DNA from 2 places in the Arthrobacter sp. NyZ413 genome. Region 2 is predicted to be linked to the other one. Evidence: riboswitches for the same ligand, from Rfam matches in the RefSeq annotation. Region 2 holds a riboswitch; the other holds the start of a gene.
What was found. Region 2 has a riboswitch for thiamine pyrophosphate ahead of thiO (glycine oxidase ThiO). Riboswitches for the same ligand answer to the same signal wherever they lie in the genome.

Region 1 (7,355 bases), 420 kb from region 2:
GTGCGCCCTGCCGTTGTCGATGAAGAATCCGAGGGCGGCGAACGGCCTGGCGATGACAACGAGCTGGATGAGGGCGGAAGTCGCCGTCGGCGTCGCAGCCGCGGGCGGCGTGGCCGCCGTGGGTCCGATCGCGATGAAGTTCCCGGTGAAGAGGCCTCTGTCGAGGGTGAAGAAAACGGGGAAGCCGAGGCCGAGGAAGCCCTGGAAGAAGGCGTGACCTCGCGTCGCCGCAGGCGGCGTCGTCGCGGCGACCAGGACCTCGAGCTCACCGGCGGCGGAGACGACGATCCGCCCAACACTGTGACCCGCGTCCGCGCTCCCCGCGCGCACGTGGAGTCCACGGGCCCGGATCGGGTCACGAGCGTCAAGGGCTCCACCCGCCTTGAAGCGAAGAAGCAGCGCCGGCGTGAATCCCGGGAGACCGGGCGTCGCCGTCAAGTGATCACCGAAGCCGAGTTCCTGGCCCGCCGCGAATCCGTGGACCGGCAGATGATCGTGCGCCAGCGTGACGACAGGATCCAGATCGGGGTCCTGGAAGATGGCGTGCTGGCCGAACACTTCGTGTCCAAGACGCAGCAGGACTCCTTGATCGGCAACGTTTACCTGGGCAAGGTCCAAAACGTCCTGCCGTCCATGGAAGCCGCTTTCGTGGATATCGGACGCGGCCGCAATGCGGTGCTGTACGCCGGTGAAGTCAATTGGGACACCGTGACGCTGGAAGGCAAGCCGCGCCGCATCGAAAACGCCCTGAAGTCCGGCGATTCGGTGCTCGTGCAGGTCACCAAGGACCCGGTAGGCCACAAAGGCGCCCGCTTGACGAGCCAGATTTCCCTTCCGGGACGCTACCTCGTCTACGTTCCCGGCGGGTCCATGACCGGCATCTCGCGCAAGCTGCCCGACGTCGAGAGGAACCGCCTGAAGCGGATCCTCAAGGACCGCCTTCCCGAAAACGCCGGTGTCATTGTCCGCACCGCTGCCGAGGGCGCTTCCGAGGAAGAGCTGACTCATGACATCAACCGCCTGCGCGCCCAGTGGGAAGGCATCGAGAGCCAGTCCACGTCCACGAAGATCCTTGCTCCGGAACTTTTGTACGGCGAACCGGACCTCACCATCAAGGTTGTCCGCGACGTCTTCAACGAGGACTTCTCCAAGCTCATCGTCTCGGGCGATGAGGCGTGGGACACCATCGAAGCCTATGTGACCTATGTGGCTCCGGACCTGGTGGGGCGCCTCGAAAAGTGGACGTCCGAGCAGGACATCTTCTCGGCTTGGCGCGTGGATGAGCAGATCCACAAGGCCCTGGAGCGGAAGGTTTTCCTGCCTTCCGGCGGTTCGCTCGTGATCGACCGCACCGAGGCCATGACCGTTGTTGACGTGAACACGGGCAAGTTCACCGGCAGCGGCGGCAACCTTGAAGAGACCGTCACCAAGAACAACCTCGAAGCGGCGGAGGAAGTCGTCCGGCAACTGCGCCTGCGCGACATCGGCGGAATCATCGTCATCGACTTCATCGACATGGTCCTCGAGTCCAACCGCGACCTCGTGCTGCGGCGCCTGGTCGAATGCCTTGGCCGGGACCGCACCAAGCACCAGGTCGCCGAAGTGACCTCGCTTGGCCTGGTGCAGATGACCCGTAAGCGGATGGGCACCGGGCTGCTCGAAGTCTTCGGCGAGCAGTGCGAAGTGTGTGCAGGGCGCGGTGTCGTCACCCACGACGAGCCCGTGGAGCATCGCCGGGCCAACGTTTTGGCCGCCGAGCACCACCACCCACGCGCCGAATCCCAGCCGGCAGGCCGCACTGAACCGCGGAAGCGCCGCCGCAGCAGGGGGTCGGGGCAGGGCTCGTCCGAGGCCCCGGTAACCACTGCGGGTGCCGTCCATGTCGAACCGACGGATCCCGGCCGCCAGGCCGCCACCCGTGCGGCCCTTGCCACCATTGCGGCCGCGGCCCATGCGGCACACGTGCACGACGACGAGCTGCGGCATGCCGCGGAACTCGCCGCGGGCGAGGCAACCGCGGAAGAGTCCGGCGCAGCGCCCGTCCAGGCTCCGGCCGCGACGCCGGGTTCGTCCGCGGGTGGGGCCGGGTCCTCCGGTGGACAGGAAGCCGCTGCTCCTTCGTCAAGCCCGTTCGGCATCGAGGAACGCGTGAAGCCCGTGTTGCGGTTTGGTGGCGAAGAAGTCGCCTTGCCCTTCGTCCACCACCCGGAGCCCCAGGCTGCGGGCACTCCGACGATGAGCCTGGACCTGCTGGCGAAGGCGTTTGCCGGCCTCGGCCATGCCCCGGAAGACGAAACCCCGGCAGGGGAAGGTCCCGAACAGGCTGCCCCGGAAGCGGAAACATCGGGAAGCAAGCCTTCCGAGGGCGAGGCTCGCGCGGAGGAAGCTCCCGCTCCTGGGCCTGCTGTGTCAAACGGGTCCGCGGAGTCTGCACCGCGCAGCCGCAGGGCACGCCGCAACCGTAGCGCCAGCCGGGCGCAGGGCGCGGCCAACGCCACGGATGTCGAACACCATGAGGCCTCCGCGGCTGCGTCAGGCGGCTCCGCCCACGAGGCCAAGGTCCCTGTTGAAGGATCCGCCAAGCCCACGTCGACAGAGGAACCGATCATCCTTGGCGTCGGCGTGCCGAAGTCCGAGCTCTGACGGTACCTTCATTCGAAGCCCCGGTGGTTTCCGCATCCGCGGACACTGCCGGGGCTTCTTCGTTCCGGCCTTCGGGCGGCCCGGGCCCCCAGCGGCTCGTCGAACGCTCGATCCACGGACTTCGTGTGATCCGGGTTAAGCTAAGGGACTGACACGGGGTGCCGCGCACCAAGCCGGCTGAGACCAGACCCGTTGAACCTGTCCGGTTAGCACCGGCGAAGGGATGTCCCGCATGGCTTCATCACCGCATTCACTCGTGTACCCGCTCAAGGCAACGCGCCGACGCGTGCCCAGGGTCCTCAGCATCGCCGGATCCGATCCTTCGGGCGGAGCGGGAATCCAAGCCGACCTTAAGAGCATCGCCGCCCAAGGTGGTTATGGCATGGCCGCCATTACGGCCCTCACCGCCCAAAACACGCAAGGCGTCACCGGGGTCCATGTTCCGCCTGTTGATTTCCTGCGCCAGCAACTTGAAGCCATCGGCAACGACATCGAAGTGGACGCCGTCAAGATCGGCATGCTCGGGGATGCCGCGGTGATCGAGGAAGTACGCCGCTGGCTCGGGAAGGTGCGTCCCGCCGTCGTGGTCCTCGACCCCGTGATGATCGCCACCAGCGGCGACCGCCTCCTCGCGGAATCCGCGGAAGCCGCGCTCCGCGAGCTCTTGCCCTTGGCCGATCTGATCACCCCGAACCTGCCGGAACTGGCCATGCTCCTGGGCGAATCCGAAGCCGCTGATTGGGACTCGGCACTCGCGCAGGGCAAGCGGCTGGCCGCCGCCTGTGGAAACACCGTGTTGGTGAAGGGCGGCCACTTGGAGGGACCGGGCTGCCCGGACGCCTTGGTGAACACCGTTGGACTGCTGAGCCAGGACGTCGTGGTCTTCCCCGGCGAGCGGGTGGAAACCCGCAACAGCCACGGCACGGGCTGCTCGCTCTCGTCCGCGATGGCCACCGCCAAGGTGCGGTCCGGCGATTGGGAGTCCGCCCTTCGCGTGGTCAAGCCGTGGCTCCACGGGGCACTGGCGGAATCAGCGGTGTTGGAAGTCGGCAAGGGCAACGGGCCGATCCACCACTTCCATGCGCTGGACAACGGCCTCCAGCCCGGGGAGTTCGCGGCACGGTTGTGGGAGGAGGCCCGCCCTGAACTGGACGCCATCCATGCCTTGGACTTCATCAAGGACCTGCAGTCCGGGGCGCTTGGCGAAAACCATTTCGCGTACTACCTGGCTCAGGATGCCATTTACCTCAACGGATACTCCCGGGTCCTGGCGCGGGCAAGCGCACTGGCTCCAAGCGAAGCTGAACAGCTGTTCTGGGCCCGTGGAGCCCAAACCTGCCTGGAGGTCGAGTCCGAGCTGCACCGGAACTGGCTGGCGACCCGAGAATCCAGCAGCCAGCCGGGGCCCGTCACGAAGGCTTACGTGGACCACTTGGTGGCGGCGTCGGCATCGGGAAGCTATGCCGTCCTGGTCGCTGCCATCCTGCCGTGCTATTGGCTGTACGCCGAGGTGGGCCGGCAGCTCCACGACGGATACCTCGAGTCGGGCGCACCGGCGGGGCACCCTTACGCCGATTGGTTGCGCACATACGCTGACGAAGCATTCGCCGAAGCCACCCGCACGGCCATCGGCATCATCGATGTTGCCGCAGGCGCGGCGTCGCCCGCGGAGCGGGAAGCGATGTTGGAGGCGTTTTCCCGGTCCTGCCGCTATGAAACAGCGTTTTTCGACGCGCCGCGGGTTCACGGCTGACAACCCCCGTACGCGGTGTGGGCCGCTGCCGCAGCGTGTCGGGCGGCACGTCCGGGGTTTCGCCAACGTCAAGGGTAAGCTGTACGGGCACGGTACCGGACGGCGGCATTGCCAGTCCGTGGCATCCATCACATGGCGGCCTCCGGACCGGGCCTCATTTGCAGCCGGGGGAGAAACTAGCGTAATCTAGATCCTCGGTGCTTACGCCAACACTTGGGTTATGCCCAGAGAACCTTTCGTTCGGAACTGTTTCTTTGAAACCGTTCCTTGATTCGGGACTGTTCAGGGATAACTCATGGACTCCGCATAGGGGTCCACGGCGTTGAGGCACAGCGTGAACCAGGCCCGTTTCGGTTCGGGGTTCCGCACGCAAATTTAGTAATAAACGTCGAGAGAAGTGAGTGCCCAAGTGGTGTACGCGATTGTCCGCGCAGGCGGCCGCCAAGAAAAGGTTTCCGTTGGAGACTACGTAACCCTGAACCGCGTCGCCGGTGAAGCCGGCAGCACCCTTGAGCTGCCCGCACTGCTCCTGGTTGACGGCGACAAGGTCACCTCCGCCGCTGCAGACCTTGCCAAGGTCAAGGTCACGGCCGAGATCCTCGAAGACCTCCGTGGTCCGAAGATCGTCATCCAGAAGTTCAAGAACAAGACCGGCTACAAGAAGCGCCAGGGTCACCGTCAGGAACTGACCAAGATCCGCATCACCGGCATCAAGTAACCGCTGGTTGCTGTTCAGGCTTTCAACAGATTCCCAAGAATTTAAAGGCAGGCATATCCCATGGCACACAAAAAAGGCGCGAGCTCCACTCGCAACGGTCGTGACTCCAACGCCCAGTACCTCGGCGTGAAGCGCTTCGGCGGCCAAGTTGTTTCCGCAGGCGAGATCATCGTCCGCCAGCGTGGCACCCACTTCCACCCGGGCGCCGGCGTCGGCCGTGGTGGCGACGACACCCTGTTCGCACTGCAGGCCGGTGCGGTTGAGTTCGGTACTCGCCGCGGCCGTCGTGTCGTGAACATCGTTGCTGCTGCAGCTGCAGAGTAATACAACGTTCTGAACGGGTGGAGCGGGCCGGTTGGCCCGCTCCACCTGTCTTTTTAACCGCACTAGAATCTACTGGGGCGGGGCGGAGAGCCAGCTTCGCCAACGCAATCAAGCAGCAGGATCCATTTTGAGGAGAAACACGTGGCCACCTTCGTAGACCGGGTAGTACTTCATGTATCCGGCGGAACAGGCGGCCACGGCTGTGTTTCTGTCAAGCGTGAGAAGTTCAAGCCCTTGGGCGGTCCCGACGGCGGCAATGGCGGCAACGGCGGTGACGTCATCCTGCGGGTCGATGCCCAGACCACGACGCTCCTTGACTACCACCATGCCCCTCACCGCCACGCCACCAACGGCGGTCCCGGCATGGGTGACTGGCGAGGCGGCAAGAACGGCGAAACACTGGTCCTTCCTGTTCCCGAAGGAACGGTTGTCAAAACCAAGGACGGAGTGGTCCTCGCCGACCTCGTAGGCCAAGGCGCGGAGTACATCGCCGCGGCGGGCGGCCAAGGTGGCCTTGGCAATGCCGCCCTGTCCTCCCAGAAACGCAGGGCTCCCGGCTTTGCCCTCCTCGGTATCGAAGGCGATTCGAGCGACATCGTCCTTGAGCTCAAGTCCATTGCCGATATCGCCCTCGTGGGATTCCCGTCCGCCGGCAAGTCCAGCTTGATCGCGGCGATGTCGGCAGCCCGGCCCAAGATCGCCGACTACCCGTTCACCACCTTGATTCCCAACCTGGGCGTAGTGCAGGCCGGAGATGTCCGGTTCACCATTGCCGACGTCCCCGGCCTCATCGAGGGTGCCAGCGAGGGCAAGGGCCTCGGCCACAACTTCCTCCGCCATGTGGAGCGTTGCGCCGCCCTGGTGCACGTCCTCGATTGCGGAACGCTGGAATCGGACCGGGATCCCCTTTCCGACCTTGCGATCATCGAGCAGGAACTCGACCGGTACGCGGTGGACATGAGCTACGCCGGCGTGGACGGCGAGGTAGTGCCCTTGAATGAGCGCCCCAAGCTCGTTGTGTTGAACAAGGTTGACCTCCCCGATGGTCGGGACATGGCCGAGTTCGTCCGTCCCGAATTGGAGGAACGCGGCTACCGCGTCTTCGAAGTATCGGCGACGAGCCACGAAGGCCTGCGCCCGTTGAGCTTCGCGATGGCCGAGATCGTCATGGCAGCCCGCGATGCTGTTACCGCTGCGCCTCCGAAGGTGGCGGCCCCTGTGCTCCGCCCGCGCGCCGTCAATGAGACCGGCTTCCGCATCCGCCGGGAGGAAAAGAACCTCGAACCGCTCTTCCGGGTGTTGGGTGAAAAGCCGGTCCGCTGGGTCAAGCAGACCGACTTCACCAACGAAGAAGCCATTGGATACCTCGCCGACCGCTTGGCCAAACTCGGTATTGAAACCGAGTTGTTCAAGATGGGCGCCGTTCCGGGTGACACCGTGGTGATCGGCGAAGACGACGGAGTCGTGTTCGATTGGGAGCCCACCATGATGGCCGGCGCCGAACTCCTCGGCACGCCGCGAGGCACGGACATCCGCGTCGCCGATCTCGGCGACCGTCCCACGCGCGCCCAAAAGCGCGAAGAACAAATCGAACGGCGTGAAGCCAAAGCCGCGGCGCGCGCCGAGCTCGAAGCCGAGCGCAAGGCGGGAATCTGGACCGAGTCCGCCAACCGCCGTCGTGCATCCCAGCCCCTGAAGGAAAGCGGCTTGGACAACGACCATGACCACTAGTACTTCCGAAGCGGCTGAACGCGGCGAGGTGAGCGACGCCGTCGAACGTAGGGCCTTGGCCCACGCCAAGCGGATCGTGGTCAAGGTCGGTTCGTCGTCGCTGACCAGTATCAAGGGCGGGATCTCCGAGAAGTCCGTGACCGCGCTCGTCCATGCTTTGGCGGAGAAGCGGAACTCGGGCACGGA
Region 2 (7,355 bases):
TGTGCAATTCACTCACGGTGGAGTTTCCTTATTCATTTAGGCCGCGCTGCGTGCTCAACGGTGGTGGCAATGCCGTTCCGGAGCACGGATGGCGCGCGGGCAAATCCAGTGGAAGCCGATCGCGGGCTATCTAAATACTGGCACTGGGGACCAGCTGGTGTATCTCAAGATCGCGTAGGGGCGGGCTTGTTGATGTCAAGAATTTAACTGAATCAACGACCGGGCATCCATTACTACCCCCACAGTCTAGCGTGAGGACGCGGGAAAACCCGGATCAGGGCTCCTGAACGCCCAAGGCATCGGCCTGGGAAAGCAGTTCGAACGTGATTTGGCGAGTGGCGATGTTGGCTTCAAGGAGCTTCACCCGGACCTTCGTCCCGGACTCGAGCTCTCCTTCGCAGCGTGCGGTGACCGCGGGCTCTGCGATCTGGACGGTGCCGTAGGGGTGGCCGTTGCCGTTACCGTTGGCGCCGTTCCCATTGCCATTGCCGTTTCCGTTGTTCTTCGAGGGCTTTGACCCGGCGATAACCACTGCGTCGAATTCCTGGCCGACATGGTTCACCAAGAGGGCAGCTTCCACGGTGTCAAGCGCGAGCCGCTCCATCCGGGCCGCAAGCTGGTCGGAAGACGCCATGATCTCCGGCAGGCTCGGCAGGGCGTCGCGCGCCCACGCAGGGATCGCCGTCCCGGCACTGAGCGCCTCGCAAATTACCAGGACGAAACGATCGATCAGGCGGCGCAGCGGAGCCGTCGTGTGGGCGTACGGTGCGCCGATCGCGGATTGCATGACGCTCTCCGGTACCTCGCCGTCAAAGGGCGTGTAGCCCGCGCCGCGGAAAAGCATCCCGGCCGAGTGGAGGATCGCCAGTTGCCTTGGATCCTTGGCGTCCAAGGTCCGCAAGTATTCGCCGTAACTGATCCCGTCATCCCACGGTTTGCCGAGCGCACCCGTCTGGCGCTTGAAATGGAGCAAGGACCGCTCATCCGGTGCCGGCATCGTGCGGAGGATTCCCACCTTGCCGTCGAGCATCAGCCGGGCCGCCGCCATCCCGGTCATGAGGGAAATCTGCGCGTTCCAGTCCTCCACCGGCAGCGACGGAGCGGCAACGATCCGGTAGCCACCGCCGTCGGGCAGTTGCACGATCTCCTGCTCCGGCATGTTCAGGCTTGCCCCGCCGCGAAGCCTCTCGAGTTCCACCCGCTTGAGCCCCACCTCCTTGAGGAGCTGAAGGACCGGATCGGCCGTTCCGGAATCGATCTCCGCCTGGACACCCTTGTAATTGAGTTTGGCGCGGCTCCGGACGCTCGCACGCCGGACGGAGACAGCACGGAACTCGGCGTCGGCGTCGAGGTCGAAATCCCAGACGAACGCGCTGCACGTTTGCCCGGCCAGCAGGCTCCCGGCGCGTTCGCTGATGATTTCCGGGTGCAGCGGGATCCGGCCGTCCGGAGCGTAGTAGGTCTGCCCCCGGTGGCGGGTCTCGGCGTCGAGCGCGCCACCGGGAAGCACGAACGATGGAACGTCGGAGATCGCGTAAAGAACCCGGTAACCGTTCCCCTCGCGTTCGATGAAGAGGGCCTGGTCGAGATCCGTGGACGAAGCGGGGTCGATCGTGATGAAAGGAACGTCCGTCAGGTCGACGGCGGGCAGGGTGTGGCGGGACACTGCGGTTTCGGCGTCGCGCAGTGCATCAGCGGGGTAGCCGGAAGGCAGCTCAAGTTCCGTTCGAAGGGACGCAAGCGCTTCCGCCAGCGTGTTCGCGGCTTCACTGACGTTCGGGGCTAGCTGATGTGACACGAAAGTCAGGGTAACTCCAAAACCTCCCGGAGTCTGCCAAACGGACCCCGGGAGGCACTGTCTCCCGGCCCGTTCCTGTTCGCGGCAGCGCGCCTACGCGGCCGCCGCATCGAGGGCAGCCAGCAACGACTGTGCAGCCGCCGTCGGGTCCGTCGCCTCCGTGATCGCCCGCACCACGACGATGCGGCTGGCGCCCGCCTCCACGACGGCGTCGACGTTGCCGAGGTCGATGCCCCCAATGGCGAACCACGGCAGCACGACGCCTCCCACGGTTTCCTCATCCGCCCTCTTCACTGCGTCGGCAGCGTACTTCAGCAACTCGAGCCCGACGGCGGTACGGCCCGGCTTGGTGGGCGTCGCCCACACGGGTCCCACGCAGAAGTAGTCGAGTCCGCTGCGGCCGGGCGATGCGGCGATCGCGGCGTCGATCTGCTCCGGCGAGTGGGTGGAGAGACCGATAACAGTGGGATCGTGGAGGAGCTTCCGGGCGGAGCGCAGCGGAATGTCCTTCTGGCCGATGTGGAACACGGGAGCCCCAGACAGGGAAGCGATGTCGGCGCGGTCGTTCACGGCCCACAAGCGGCCGTGTCGCTGTGCCACCGCATGCAGGACCTCGAGGAGTTCGAGCTCCTCGGCTGCCTCAAGGCTCTTGTCCCGCAACTGGATGATGTCCACCCCGCCTTGGAACGCAGCATCGACAAATTGTTCAAAATCGCCCTGCTCCTTGCGGGCATCGGTGCAGAGGTAAAGGCGGGCGGTGGTGTGGACATCGTTCAGGGTCATGGAAAACAGAGTAGTTCCTCTAAACTGGGCTGGTACCGCGGGAGCCGCGGCGGCAGTCACAATCGCCGCGCGGCTGAGAGGGCTTCAGCGCCGACCGCTTGACCTGATCCGGCTAGTACCGGCGTAGGGAAGGACTCCATGGACGAGCCAAAACCCCAGAACACATTCCAGCCTGCCCGCCTGCAGGCCGACGTAGCCGTGATCGGCGGTGGAATCATCGGCCTCGGCATCGCGTGGGAGGCCCGAAAATCTGGCCGCTCAGTTGCGCTGATCGATCCCGCGCCAGCCAGCGGCGCCACTTTCGCGGCCGCCGGCATGCTGGCGCCCGTCAGCGAATTGCACTACCAGGAAGAGGACCTCCTGGAGCTCATGCTCGAATCGTCGGCGCTTTGGCCCGGATTCGAACAATCGCTTCCGGCCTCGGCTTCCGGACATGGCACGGGATACCGCACGACGCCGACCCTCGCCGTCGGCGCGGACGCAGCGGACCGGCGCGCACTCGCCGACCTGCGGGACGTCCAGCGTTCCCACGGTCTCCAGGTGGAGTCAGTGCCTGTCCGTGAGGCCCGGGAACAGGAACCGCTGTTGAGTCCGCAGATTTCGTGCGCGTTCGCCATTCCCGGCGACCACCAAGTGGATCCCCGCAGGCTTGCGGCCACCATCCTGGCCGCGCTGAAAGACCACGAGCCCGCCGATCCCACCTGGACCGAGGGAACCGACGACGGCGTCACTGTCCCCGACCGGGCGAAGCAGCTCTTGTGGGACAGCGGACGAGTCGCCGGAGTGGCACTCGAATCGGGTACGCGAGTCTTCGCCACCGAGACGATCGTCGCCAACGGACTCGGTGCCGCCGCGCTCGGAGAATTGCCGGATGGGCTCAGCCTCCCGCTCCGTCCTGTTTATGGAGACATCCTGCGGCTGCGCGTTCCGGACAAGCTCCAGCCCCTCGTGACGGCTACTGTCCGGGGCATGGTCCGAGGCGTGCCCGTGTATATCGTTCCGCGCGAAGACGGAACCGTGGTCATCGGGGCGACGCAACGGGAAGACGACCTGTCCGGCGCGGGAACATCGGACAACCCAGTGTCCGCCGGCGGCGTCTACCAATTGCTGCGCGACGCCCAAGTGCTGGTGCCCGCGGTATCCGAACTCGAACTCCTGGAAGCAACCGCCCGCGCCCGCCCGGGCACACCGGACAACGCGCCGCTGCTGGGACGCGTCCAAAGCCCCGGAACCTCGGGTCACACTGGCGGCGAGGACGTGCAGGGCCTCATCGTCGCCACCGGGTTCTTCCGGCACGGCGTGCTCCTCACCCCGGCAGCCGGCCGGATCTGCGTCGACATCATGGACAACGTCGCCGATCCGCGTTGGAACAAATTCCGGCCCGGCCGCTTCTCACGACCACTCACAGGAACTGCCTCCGCTGACGGAGACCAGGACCTGACCTGCCAACACCTCTCGAAGGATTACGCATGAACATCAAACTGAACGGCGCCCAACACACCCTGGGTGAGGGCGCATCGGTCACTACTGTCGTCAGCCACATCACCGGACGCGCACTGGACGCCAACGGCCAGGCGAGCGACGGACTCAAGATCGGAGTCGCCGTCGCACGCAATTCCGAAGTGGTGCCGCGCAGCCAATGGGCGGCCACGGCGCTCGCAGAGGGCGACGAACTCGAAATCGTTACAGCAGTCCAAGGAGGCTGAACCATGACAACAACAAGCACCCAAAGTGCGGGCACCGTTACCGATTCCTTGGTGATCGACGGCGTCGAATTCAGTTCGCGGCTCATCACCGGGACGGGCGGGGCGCCGAGCCTCGACGGACTGGGCGCAGCCCTGCTCGCGTCCGGAACCGAACTCACCACGGTGGCACTGCGCAGGTACTCGCCGTCGGAAACCGGCTCACTTTTCCAACTGCTCGTAGACCACGGAATCCGCGTCCTGCCCAACACCGCCGGTTGTTTCACGGCCAAAGACGCCGTGATGACGGCCGAACTGGCCCGGGAAGCACTCGAAACGGACTGGGTGAAGCTCGAAGTCATCGCCGACGAACACACCCTCCTTCCTGACGCCGTCGAGCTCGTGGACGCAACAGAGAAGCTCGTGGACCGCGGCTTCAAGGTGTTTGCCTACACGAACGACGATCCCGTCCTGGCCCTTCGCCTGGAAAACCTCGGGGCTACCGCCGTGATGCCGCTGGGCGCACCGATCGGCACGGGCCTTGGCATCCTGAATCCGCACAACATCGAACTGATTGTGTCGCGTGCTTCCGTGCCGGTAGTGCTCGACGCCGGGATCGGCACCGCCTCCGACGCCGCCCTGGCCATGGAACTCGGTTGCGATGCTGTTCTGCTGGCTACGGCGGTCACCCGCGCACAGAACCCGGTCCAGATGGGCGAAGCCTTCAAACATGCCGTCATCGCCGGTAGGCTGGCAAGGCAAGCGGGCCGTATCCCGCGGCGGGAGCACGCCTTGGCGTCCTCGGCCATGGAAGGACGCGCCGAGTTCCTCTAGCGGCAATCAGCCCGTCGCATAAAGCCTCCCGAAACGGAGGCACGCCGGGGAAGGAACGAACATGGCGGGCAAGGACCAAATCCTCACCGGACCGGCGCTCGACGCCGCCTTGGCGGCACTGCCGGACTGGAAATACCGCTCTGGCGCGGTGGTCACCGTCTTCAAATGCCCGACGTCGGCTGCCGCGCTTGAGCTGATTGCCGCCGTCGGGCGCATCGCTGAGGCCCAGAACCACCACCCGGACCTGGACTGGCGCTACAACCGGGTGTTCGTCCGCTACAGCTCGCACGATGCCGGCGGTGAGGTGACTGGGCGCGACATCCGCGCAGCCACCGAGGTGGGCAGGACCGCCCGGGAACTTGGAGCGGCGCCCCAGCCGGAACGATACCCCGATGCCGAGCCGGGTTAGGCAGTCTTGACGTTAAGCAACAGTGACGTTAAACAACAGTGACGTTAAACAACAGTGACCACGCACCGACGGTGCGTGGTCACTGTTGCTTGGCTGCCGCCCGTGTTTCCAGGCCGCTCGGTAAAGTCGCGGTCAGAGCTTCAGGGCTGCCGTCAGCTTCGTGAGGTCGTGCTTTGCGCGGGTACGGCCCAGGAAGATCGCCAGCAAGATAGCCGCCACCGTGCCCAGGACGATCGGCAAAACCCAAGGAATCCACGTAACGCCGGGCAGGTAGCCGAAGCCGAGTTGGATGAAGACCATCCAACTAAGCATGCCAACGGTCACGGACGCGCCTGCGGGCAAGGCGATTCCATACGTTCCACGGCGTTTGTCGTTACCCCAGACGATGAAGCCTGTGGCGACGGTGGCTAGCACCACGATGACAAGTGAAAGCATGCGGACTCCTGGCTCGCTGGTGTTCCTGAAATTGCCGGCGTCGGGTGTTGCCTAGAGGGCGCCGAAGCCGACGCGGCGAACTTCCTCGGCGCCGATCTCCACGTAGCCCAGGACGTTGCCGGGAACGATGATCTGGCGCCCCTTCTCATCCGTCAGGCGAAGGTCCTTGCCGCCGGAAATGGCCTCGCCCACGATCTTGGCAACGGCGTCGGCATCCAACGCGGACTCCAGCACGATCTCACGGCCAACGTTCTGAATGCCGATCTTTATTTCCACAGCAGGGCCTCCCAGCCAATCAAAAGAATTTACTCAGTGCTCTATTTGTAGCTTAGGACTCTTTGGGGAAGCGACTGATTCCGCGCCAAGCTAAACGGTAGATCAAGTCGCTCGCCACATCGATGTCCAGGTTGCCGTCCGTTTCCAGCCAATACCGGGCGCTGACCTGCGCCATCCCGGCAAGGCCGCGGCCCAGTAATTGTGCTTCCAAGTGCGGCAGCTTGGTGTCTTCGGCAATCACCTTCGCGACGGCATCTGCAAACGTCCGGTTGAAAGTCTCCAACCTGGAACTGACATCGGGGTCGTTGATGAGGTCCGATTCGAAGACGAGCCGGTGGGCCTGGTCGTCGCTCGCAATAAAGCGGTAGTAGGCACGCATGACGGCCTGGACACGTTCCTTGTTGTCCGACGTCGAGTTCAGCGCGGTGAGCATCAAGTCCGTAAGCGTGGCCAGGTGGCTGTCCAGCAGGGCCATGTAGAGGTCCCGCTTCGAGGGGAAGTGCTGGTAGAGGACGGGCTTGCTGACATGCGCCGTCTCCGCGATTTCGTCCATGGCCGCGCCGTGGAAACCGTTGGCGACGAATACCTCCAAGGCGGCGTTCAAGAGTTGGGCCCTGCGCTCATCGCGGGGCAGCCTCGCCGAGCGCTGCGATACGGTCCGATCAGGCTTGACCTGGGTCTCCTGTTTGGTACGTGAACTCTCAGCCACTTGTCTGCCGCCTTTCCCCTTTGCAGTTATGACCACAATACTGCGCGGTAATATGACCTGGCGGCTGCGGCAGGGATACTTTGAAGTATGGCCACTACTTTTGCTGCCCAATCCTTGCCGTCTCCGACCTCGTCCACTTTGCCCCCGCTGGTGGAACCGGCGGGCGCACTGACAACGGAAGAGGTGGAGCGGTACTCGCGCCACCTCATTATTCCCGAAATCGGAGCGACGGGTCAGCGGCGTCTCAAGAACGCCAAGGTACTGGTGATCGGCGCAGGGGGACTGGGATCTCCGGCGTTGCTTTACCTGGCCGCCGCCGGAGTGGGGACGCTGGGTATCGTAGACGACGACGCCGTCGACCTCAGCAACCTGCAGCGCCAGATCATCCACGGCGTCGGCGACGTCGGCCGGCCGAAGATCGAGTCCGCG

Region 1: it holds a riboswitch for thiamine pyrophosphate, as region 2 does, so the genes downstream of both, thiD (bifunctional hydroxymethylpyrimidine kinase/phosphomethylpyrimidine kinase) here and thiO (glycine oxidase ThiO) in region 2, are expected to answer to the same signal.

What each region holds. Positions count from the first base shown of each region.
Region 1 covers NZ_CP155434.1:2,710,141-2,717,495, reverse strand. Annotated here, with positions in the region: gene ABCW42_RS12665 (Rne/Rng family ribonuclease) at 1-2,643, shown strand, start outside; TPP riboswitch at 2,788-2,884, shown strand; gene thiD (bifunctional hydroxymethylpyrimidine kinase/phosphomethylpyrimidine kinase) at 2,876-4,396, shown strand; gene rplU (50S ribosomal protein L21) at 4,806-5,114, shown strand; gene rpmA (50S ribosomal protein L27) at 5,175-5,438, shown strand; gene obgE (GTPase ObgE) at 5,580-7,169, shown strand; gene proB (glutamate 5-kinase) at 7,159-7,355, shown strand, end outside.
Region 2 covers NZ_CP155434.1:3,128,367-3,135,721, reverse strand. Annotated here, with positions in the region: gene ABCW42_RS14580 (DEAD/DEAH box helicase) at 1-16, opposite strand, end outside; gene ABCW42_RS14575 (RNB domain-containing ribonuclease) at 275-1,798, opposite strand; gene thiE (thiamine phosphate synthase) at 1,892-2,581, opposite strand; TPP riboswitch at 2,609-2,728, shown strand; gene thiO (glycine oxidase ThiO) at 2,720-4,054, shown strand; gene thiS (sulfur carrier protein ThiS) at 4,051-4,287, shown strand; gene ABCW42_RS14555 (thiazole synthase) at 4,291-5,097, shown strand; gene ABCW42_RS14550 (4a-hydroxytetrahydrobiopterin dehydratase) at 5,159-5,506, shown strand; gene ABCW42_RS14545 (hypothetical protein) at 5,639-5,941, opposite strand; gene ABCW42_RS14540 (DUF3107 domain-containing protein) at 5,993-6,217, opposite strand; gene ABCW42_RS14535 (TetR/AcrR family transcriptional regulator) at 6,270-6,926, opposite strand; gene moeB (molybdopterin-synthase adenylyltransferase MoeB) at 7,014-7,355, shown strand, end outside.